DNA from 2 places in the Metasolibacillus sp. FSL H7-0170 genome. Region 2 is predicted to be linked to the other one. Evidence: a T-box and tRNA genes for the amino acid it is inferred to sense, from the RefSeq annotation. Region 2 holds a T-box; the other holds one or more tRNA genes.
The links. The T-box of region 2 lies ahead of trpS (tryptophan--tRNA ligase). A T-box ahead of a tRNA ligase gene usually reads a tRNA of that ligase, here a tRNA-Trp.

Region 1: it has a tRNA-Trp gene. The T-box ahead of trpS (tryptophan--tRNA ligase) is inferred to sense a tRNA for this amino acid. The anticodon was not compared.

Annotation. Positions count from the first base shown of each region.
Region 1 covers NZ_CP151964.1:3,316,364-3,319,844, forward strand. The annotation lists rRNA gene MHH70_RS15405 (23S ribosomal RNA) at 1-692, shown strand, start outside; rRNA gene rrf (5S ribosomal RNA) at 801-916, shown strand; tRNA gene MHH70_RS15415 (tRNA-Asn) at 932-1,006, shown strand; tRNA gene MHH70_RS15420 (tRNA-Ser) at 1,014-1,105, shown strand; tRNA gene MHH70_RS15425 (tRNA-Glu) at 1,126-1,200, shown strand; tRNA gene MHH70_RS15430 (tRNA-Val) at 1,212-1,287, shown strand; tRNA gene MHH70_RS15435 (tRNA-Met) at 1,298-1,374, shown strand; tRNA gene MHH70_RS15440 (tRNA-Asp) at 1,378-1,453, shown strand; tRNA gene MHH70_RS15445 (tRNA-Phe) at 1,470-1,545, shown strand; tRNA gene MHH70_RS15450 (tRNA-Thr) at 1,559-1,634, shown strand; tRNA gene MHH70_RS15455 (tRNA-Tyr) at 1,638-1,721, shown strand; tRNA gene MHH70_RS15460 (tRNA-Trp) at 1,733-1,806, shown strand; tRNA gene MHH70_RS15465 (tRNA-His) at 1,840-1,915, shown strand; tRNA gene MHH70_RS15470 (tRNA-His) at 1,946-2,021, shown strand; tRNA gene MHH70_RS15475 (tRNA-Gln) at 2,040-2,114, shown strand; tRNA gene MHH70_RS15480 (tRNA-Gly) at 2,118-2,192, shown strand; tRNA gene MHH70_RS15485 (tRNA-Cys) at 2,199-2,272, shown strand; tRNA gene MHH70_RS15490 (tRNA-Gly) at 2,323-2,397, shown strand; tRNA gene MHH70_RS15495 (tRNA-Leu) at 2,452-2,534, shown strand; gene MHH70_RS15500 (LD-carboxypeptidase) at 2,641-3,481, shown strand, end outside.
Region 2 covers NZ_CP151964.1:1,668,631-1,672,111, forward strand. The annotation lists gene spxA (transcriptional regulator SpxA) at 93-491, opposite strand; T-box leader at 1,043-1,361, shown strand; gene trpS (tryptophan--tRNA ligase) at 1,421-2,410, shown strand; gene fabF (beta-ketoacyl-ACP synthase II) at 2,862-3,481, opposite strand, start outside.

The sequences.
Region 1 (3,481 bases), 1.6 Mb from region 2:
CCTTAGCGGGGTAGGAGACAGTGTCAGGCGGACAGTTTGACTGGGGCGGTCGCCTCCTAAAAGGTAACGGAGGCGCCCAAAGGTTCCCTCAGAATGGTTGGAAATCATTCGTAGAGTGTAAAGGCACAAGGGAGCTTGACTGCGAGACCTACAAGTCGAGCAGGGTCGAAAGACGGGCTTAGTGATCCGGTGGTTCCGCATGGAAGGGCCATCGCTCAACGGATAAAAGCTACCCCGGGGATAACAGGCTTATCTCCCCCAAGAGTCCACATCGACGGGGAGGTTTGGCACCTCGATGTCGGCTCATCGCATCCTGGGGCTGTAGTCGGTCCCAAGGGTTGGGCTGTTCGCCCATTAAAGCGGTACGCGAGCTGGGTTCAGAACGTCGTGAGACAGTTCGGTCCCTATCCGTCGTGGGCGTAGGAAATTTGAGAGGAGCTGTCCTTAGTACGAGAGGACCGGGATGGACATACCGCTGGTGTACCAGTTGTCGTGCCAACGGCATCGCTGGGTAGCTATGTATGGACGGGATAAGTGCTGAAAGCATCTAAGCATGAAGCCCCCCTCAAGATGAGATTTCCCATTACGCAAGTAAGTAAGATCCCTCAAAGACGATGAGGTAGATAGGTTCGAGGTGGAAGTGTGGCGACACATGAAGCTGACGAATACTAATCGATCGAGGACTTAACCACAATTAAAACTTGTTTCAATGTTCATTTATCCAGTTTTGAAAGAACAAGAAGATACATACTTGACTTTAATATAAAAGATGTTATAATAATTCTTGTCTTTGAAAATAGTCTAGTGATGATGGCAAAGAGGTCACACCCGTTTCCATACCGAACACGGAAGTTAAGCTCTTTAGCGCCGATGGTAGTTGGGGGCTTCCCCCTGTGAGAGTAGGACATCGCTAGGCTAACCTTGATATTGTTCCGAAGTAGCTCAGTGGTAGAGCAACCGGCTGTTAACCGGTTGGTCGCAGGTTCGAGCCCTGCCTTCGGAGCCATCTTCTTGGAGAGTTGTCCGAGAGGTCGAAGGAGCACGATTGGAAATCGTGTAGGCGGTTAACACTGTCTCAAGGGTTCAAATCCCTTACTCTCCGCCAACCTTTAAACAACGTTTATTGGCCCGTTGGTCAAGTGGTTAAGACACCGCCCTTTCACGGCGGTAACACGGGTTCGAATCCCGTACGGGTCACCACTATTGAATATGGAGGATTAGCTCAGCTGGGAGAGCACCTGCCTTACAAGCAGGGGGTCGGCGGTTCGAACCCGTCATCCTCCACCATTATTATTATCGCGGGGTGGAGCAGTTCGGTAGCTCGTCGGGCTCATAACCCGAAGGTCACAGGTTCAAATCCTGTCCCCGCAACCAAAAGGTCCCGTGGTGTAGCGGTTAACATGCCTGCCTGTCACGCAGGAGATCGCCGGTTCGATCCCGGTCGGGACCGCCATTTTAATATAAAAAGTGGGTCAGTAGCTCAGTTGGTAGAGCATTAGACTGAAGCTCTAAGTGTCGGCGGTTCGATTCCGTCCTGACCCACCATTTATTCCTAAATGCCGGTGTAGCTCAGTTGGTAGAGCAACTGACTTGTAATCAGTAGGTCGTGGGTTCGACTCCTATCGCCGGCACCACTTGGTGGGGTAGCGAAGTGGCTAAACGCGGCGGACTGTAAATCCGCTCCTTAGGGTTCGGCGGTTCGAATCCGTCCCCCACCACCATTTATCTGAATAGGGGCATAGTTCAACGGTAGAATAGAGGTCTCCAAAACCTTTGGTGTGGGTTCGATTCCTACTGCCCCTGCCAGATTTTTTTGTTATGAACAGAACATAAATAATGGCGATTGTGGCGAAGTGGTTAACGCATCGGATTGTGGTTCCGACACTCGTGGGTTCGATTCCCATCAGTCGCCCCATTAATAATCTAAAGTAAATTTTATATAATGGCGATTGTGGCGAAGTGGTTAACGCATCGGATTGTGGTTCCGACATTCGTGGGTTCGATTCCCATCAGTCGCCCCATTTAATAATAAAAGTTGTTGGGGTATAGCCAAGCGGTAAGGCAACGGATTTTGATTCCGTCATGCCTAGGTTCGAATCCTAGTACCCCAGCCATTTGCGGAAGTAGTTCAGTGGTAGAACACCACCTTGCCAAGGTGGGGGTCGCGGGTTCGAACCCCGTCTTCCGCTCCATTTTACGGCGGCATAGCCAAGTGGTAAGGCACAGGTCTGCAACACCTTTATCACCGGTTCAAATCCGGTTGCCGCCTCCAATTTAGTATAAATTGGGGATTTTTTTTCCTCTTTTTTAAATGAATATTTTGCGGAAGTAGTTCAGTGGTAGAACACCACCTTGCCAAGGTGGGGGTCGCGGGTTCGAACCCCGTCTTCCGCTCCAAATCTTTTGTAAGTATGAGAAAATTGATTTATCATACTGGAAAAATACTATAATGCCTGAGTGGTGGAATGGCAGACACGTCGGACTCAAAATCCGATGCCAGCGATGGCGTGTGGGTTCGAGTCCCACCTCAGGTATCATCTAAACTTCAACTTCGGTTGGAGTTTTTTATTTTGCTTATAAGAAATATGCCTCATACCTTTGGCAATGTTATAATACAATTGATTGAAAGAGGTGGAAGATTTGAATATTAGGCCAAAAAAATTAACACAAGGCGATACGGTAGGTGTTTTAGCACTGAGTAGTCCATTAAAGATGGAGCAGCTACCGATTAAGCTTGAATTTCTTGAAAAATTAGGGTTGAAGTATAAACTAGGACAGACGATTGCGGAGTATGAAGGGTTTTTGGCTGGCAGTGATGAGGAACGTCTTGCGGATTTATATGCAATGATAGCGGATGATGAAATTAAGGCTATATTTTGTGTGCGTGGTGGCTATGGTATTGGAAGATTGCTAGATAAAATCGATTATCAGCTATTGCAGGAGCACCCTAAAATTATTTGGGGTTTCTCTGATGTAACGAGCTTGCATTTAGCTGTTAATCAATATGCTAATTTAGTTACTTTCCACGGACCGATGTTAAGTGAGAGTAGCGACATTTTAGATGAGCTGTCAGAGAAAATGTTTCAGCAATTATTTGCACCGATTGAAATTCATTATGATGAACGGATTTCAAAGCTTGAAACGGTTGTCTCAGGCGTGGCTCGTGGCGAATTGATTGGTGGTAATTTGAATCGCTTAGTGAGCACACTTGCGACGAAATTTGAGATAGATTTCTCTAATAAAATTGTCATACTAGAAGATATTCATGAATCGCTTGACCGCATTGATGGTATGTTTAATCAATTGCGTTTAGCTCGCAAGCTAGAGCAAGCGGCTGGCTATATTATTGGTGATTTTAATGGTGTTGATGAGGCTGAGCTACTAAAGATTGTTTCCCACTATTTAAAGCCATTAAATAAGCCTGTATTAGCTGGCTTTAAAATTGGACATTGCAGACCGAATATTGGTCTTCCATTAGGAG
Region 2 (3,481 bases):
ACAATCAATGGGGGATGAGGAAAACCCCCACCGATTGAAGTTTCACTTTATCTTGATTCAACAGAAAACTCCTGCCTCTACAGGTCCCATCATTAATCGACCATTCTTTGTGCTTCTTGCAATTGGAATGCACGAACACCACGTGGTAAAAAACGTCGAATCTCATCTTCATTATAACCGACCTGTAAACGCTTCTCATCTAAAATAATTGGACGACGTAGTAGCCCCGGATATTCTTGAATAAGCTCGTACAATCTTTGTAACGGTAAATTTTCTACATCTACATTTAACTTTTGGAAAATCTTCGAGCGAGTTGAAATAATCTCATCTGTTCCATCTTCCGTCATGCGTAAAATTTCTTTAATTTCACTAATTGTTAAAGGCTCGGAAAAAATATTACGCTCTGTATAAGGGATATCATGTTCTTCAAGCCAAGCCTTTGCTTTACGGCAAGATGTACAGCTTGGCGATGTAAACAAAGTAACTCTCATTTGTAACACATCCTTTCATTTTGGAATCAACTATATTATTGAATTCTTAATTTAGAATTAATTTAATTTAAGTGCTACGGTTATTATACACTATTTGACTTACTTTGAATATAGGATGTCAATAAAAAACCCTTCTATTTTAAAAAATAATAAGATTTAACTAATAACAACTATGACTAGTGTATGAATGATTATTTATAACAGTATGTTTATACCCAAACTGTGTTACAACAAAACATGCGTTTGACTGATTTTTCTCAATTAGTTATAAATAATCGAGAAAAATTTCACTTGCGGGTGCCCTAATGATGAGCTATGGCACTGTTTTTAGACGTTTCATTAAAAAGGTTTTAGCATTTTCTTTCAAATGTAAAAGAATAGACAAAAGTTATACTTCCATTGCCCGAAAAACCCTTTTCTTTTCAGACCGCCCCATTCTTCAAAAAGTTCCCTTGCATTACAATAAGATTAACCTTTTTAAATTTACTTTATACAAAGGTATTGCATTTTTTTATACATCTATACTATAATTTCAGTCATAATAGATATAACTAAAAACAATGAAGAAGAAGAGTACGTTTGAGCTTTGATGTTTAGAGAGTCTGTGGTTGGTGCAAACAGACCATCATACAAACGGAATGGGCTTCTGAGTTAGCTTTATGAACAATAATTTATCGTTCAGCCATTTCTGACAATGACTCACTTGTAGCTGAATGTAGAGATAGCCCCATAATTTTTTCAAGCAAGCATGAAAAAATTTAGAGGCATAGTAGTAAAGCTCGGCATACTTCACGTTACGAAGGTTAAGTGGCTCAGATTTATGGGCAAGCTGGGTGGTACCGCGGATTCCGAACATCATTCGTCCCTACTATTTTTAATAGGGATGCATGATGTTTTTTGTATTTATTTAATAATTAGGAGGAATTTTAATGACAACAATTTTTTCAGGTGTTCAGCCTACAGGTACTATTACGCTTGGTAATTATATCGGGGCAATTAGACAATTCCCTGCTTTACAAAACCAAGGCCAGGCAATTTACTGCATCGTTGACCAGCATGCCATTACAGTGCCGCAGGAGCGATTAGAGCTACGCAAAAGTATTCGAAGTCTTGCAGCGATGTATATTGCTGTTGGTATCGACCCAGAAAAATCCATTTTATTTATTCAATCTGAAGTTCCTGCACATGCACAGGCCGCATGGATGCTTCAATGTGTGGCATCTATCGGGGAGCTAGAGCGCATGACACAATTCAAAGATAAATCGAGTGGAAAAGAGTCAGTATCTGCTGCATTATTAACGTATCCGCCATTAATGGCAGCAGATATTTTGCTTTATAATACAAATATTGTGCCGGTTGGTGAAGACCAAAAGCAGCATATCGAATTAACACGTGACTTAGCAGAACGCTTTAATAAGCGTTACAACGAGATTTTAACGATTCCTGATATTCAATTGCCGAAAGAAGGCGCGCGCATTAAATCGTTGCAGGAGCCAACGAAAAAAATGAGCAAGTCCGACCCGAATACGAAAGCGACAATTCGCGTGTTGGATACGCCAAAGGAAATTGAAAAGAAAATCAAATCCGCCGTAACAGACTCTGATGGTATTGTGAAATTCGATGTCGAAAATAAACCAGGTGTGTCCAATTTACTAACAATTGAATCTGCTTTATCTGGCATTTCAATTGCTGATCTAGAGAAAAAATATGAAGGCAAAGGCTACGGTGATTTTAAAGCAGGTGTAGCTGTTGCTGTAATTGAGCATTTAACGCCAATTCAAGAACGTTACTACGCATTGATTGATTCTCATGAATTAGACGATATTTTAGATGCTGGAGCAGAAAAAGCGAATGCCATCGCCTCTAAAACACTTAAGAAAATGGAGAACGCCATGGGTTTAGGTCGAAAACGACGATAAATAGCACGCAAAGTGAAGCGATAGCTATATAAAGCTCGTATGTACCAAGTAAAAAGTTCCATACTGCCGACCATGAGTAGCCGAGCGTTCGATAGTTTAAATACAAAATGCAATTGCTAATGGATACGACACTAATACCGTAGCAAAACAAAAACAAAACAAAGCGTACGATAACACCATCCTTTCCTTACAGAAATATTCAAGTAAAATGCTAAAAATGCGTCTATTTGAAAAGAAAAACAGGGCTGTCCAAAAAAGACTATCCCTGTTTTTAAGTGCATTGAAAGTTTAATTTGCGCCCTTTGCTTACATCTAGGCTAAACACTGCTAAATCTAGTGTTTCTCTCATTCCCCAAAAAAACCCCTCTTTATTTTAACGTATGAACTCTTTGAAAAACAACATTAAAAGCGTTCAAATAACAGGCAATGCACTGCTATTTGAACGCCACTATTAATTATACTTTTTGAATAATAAACATGCATTATGGCCACCGAAGCCAAGTGAATTACTTAATGCGTACTCAACAGAAGCTTCCCTCGCTTCGTTCGGTACATAATCTAAGTCACACGCTGGGTCTGGTGTGTGTAAATTAATTGTCGGTGGTAAAATTCCTTCATGTAATGCTAGCACCGTAAAAATGGCTTCCACTCCACCAGCAGCACCTAATAAATGACCTGTCATCGATTTCGTTGAGCTCATTGCTAGTTTATAGGCATGCTCGCCGAATACCGTTTTTACTGCCTGTGTTTCAAACAAATCATTGTATGGTGTACTTGTACCGTGTGCATTAATATAACCAACTACATTCGGCTCAACACCTGCGTCATTTATTGCTTGCTGCATTGCACGCGCAGCCCCTTCACCCTCTGGCGCTGGCGCTGTAATATGATGTGCATCACCTGTTGTGCCATAACCGACTACTTCACCATAAATCTTTGCACCACGCGCTAAAGCGTGCTCTAACTCTTCTAAAATCACGATACCTGCACCTTCACCGATAACGAAGCCATCACGCTCCTTATCAAATGGGCGGCTTGCCGTCTTTGGGTCAGCATTTGTCGTCAATGCTG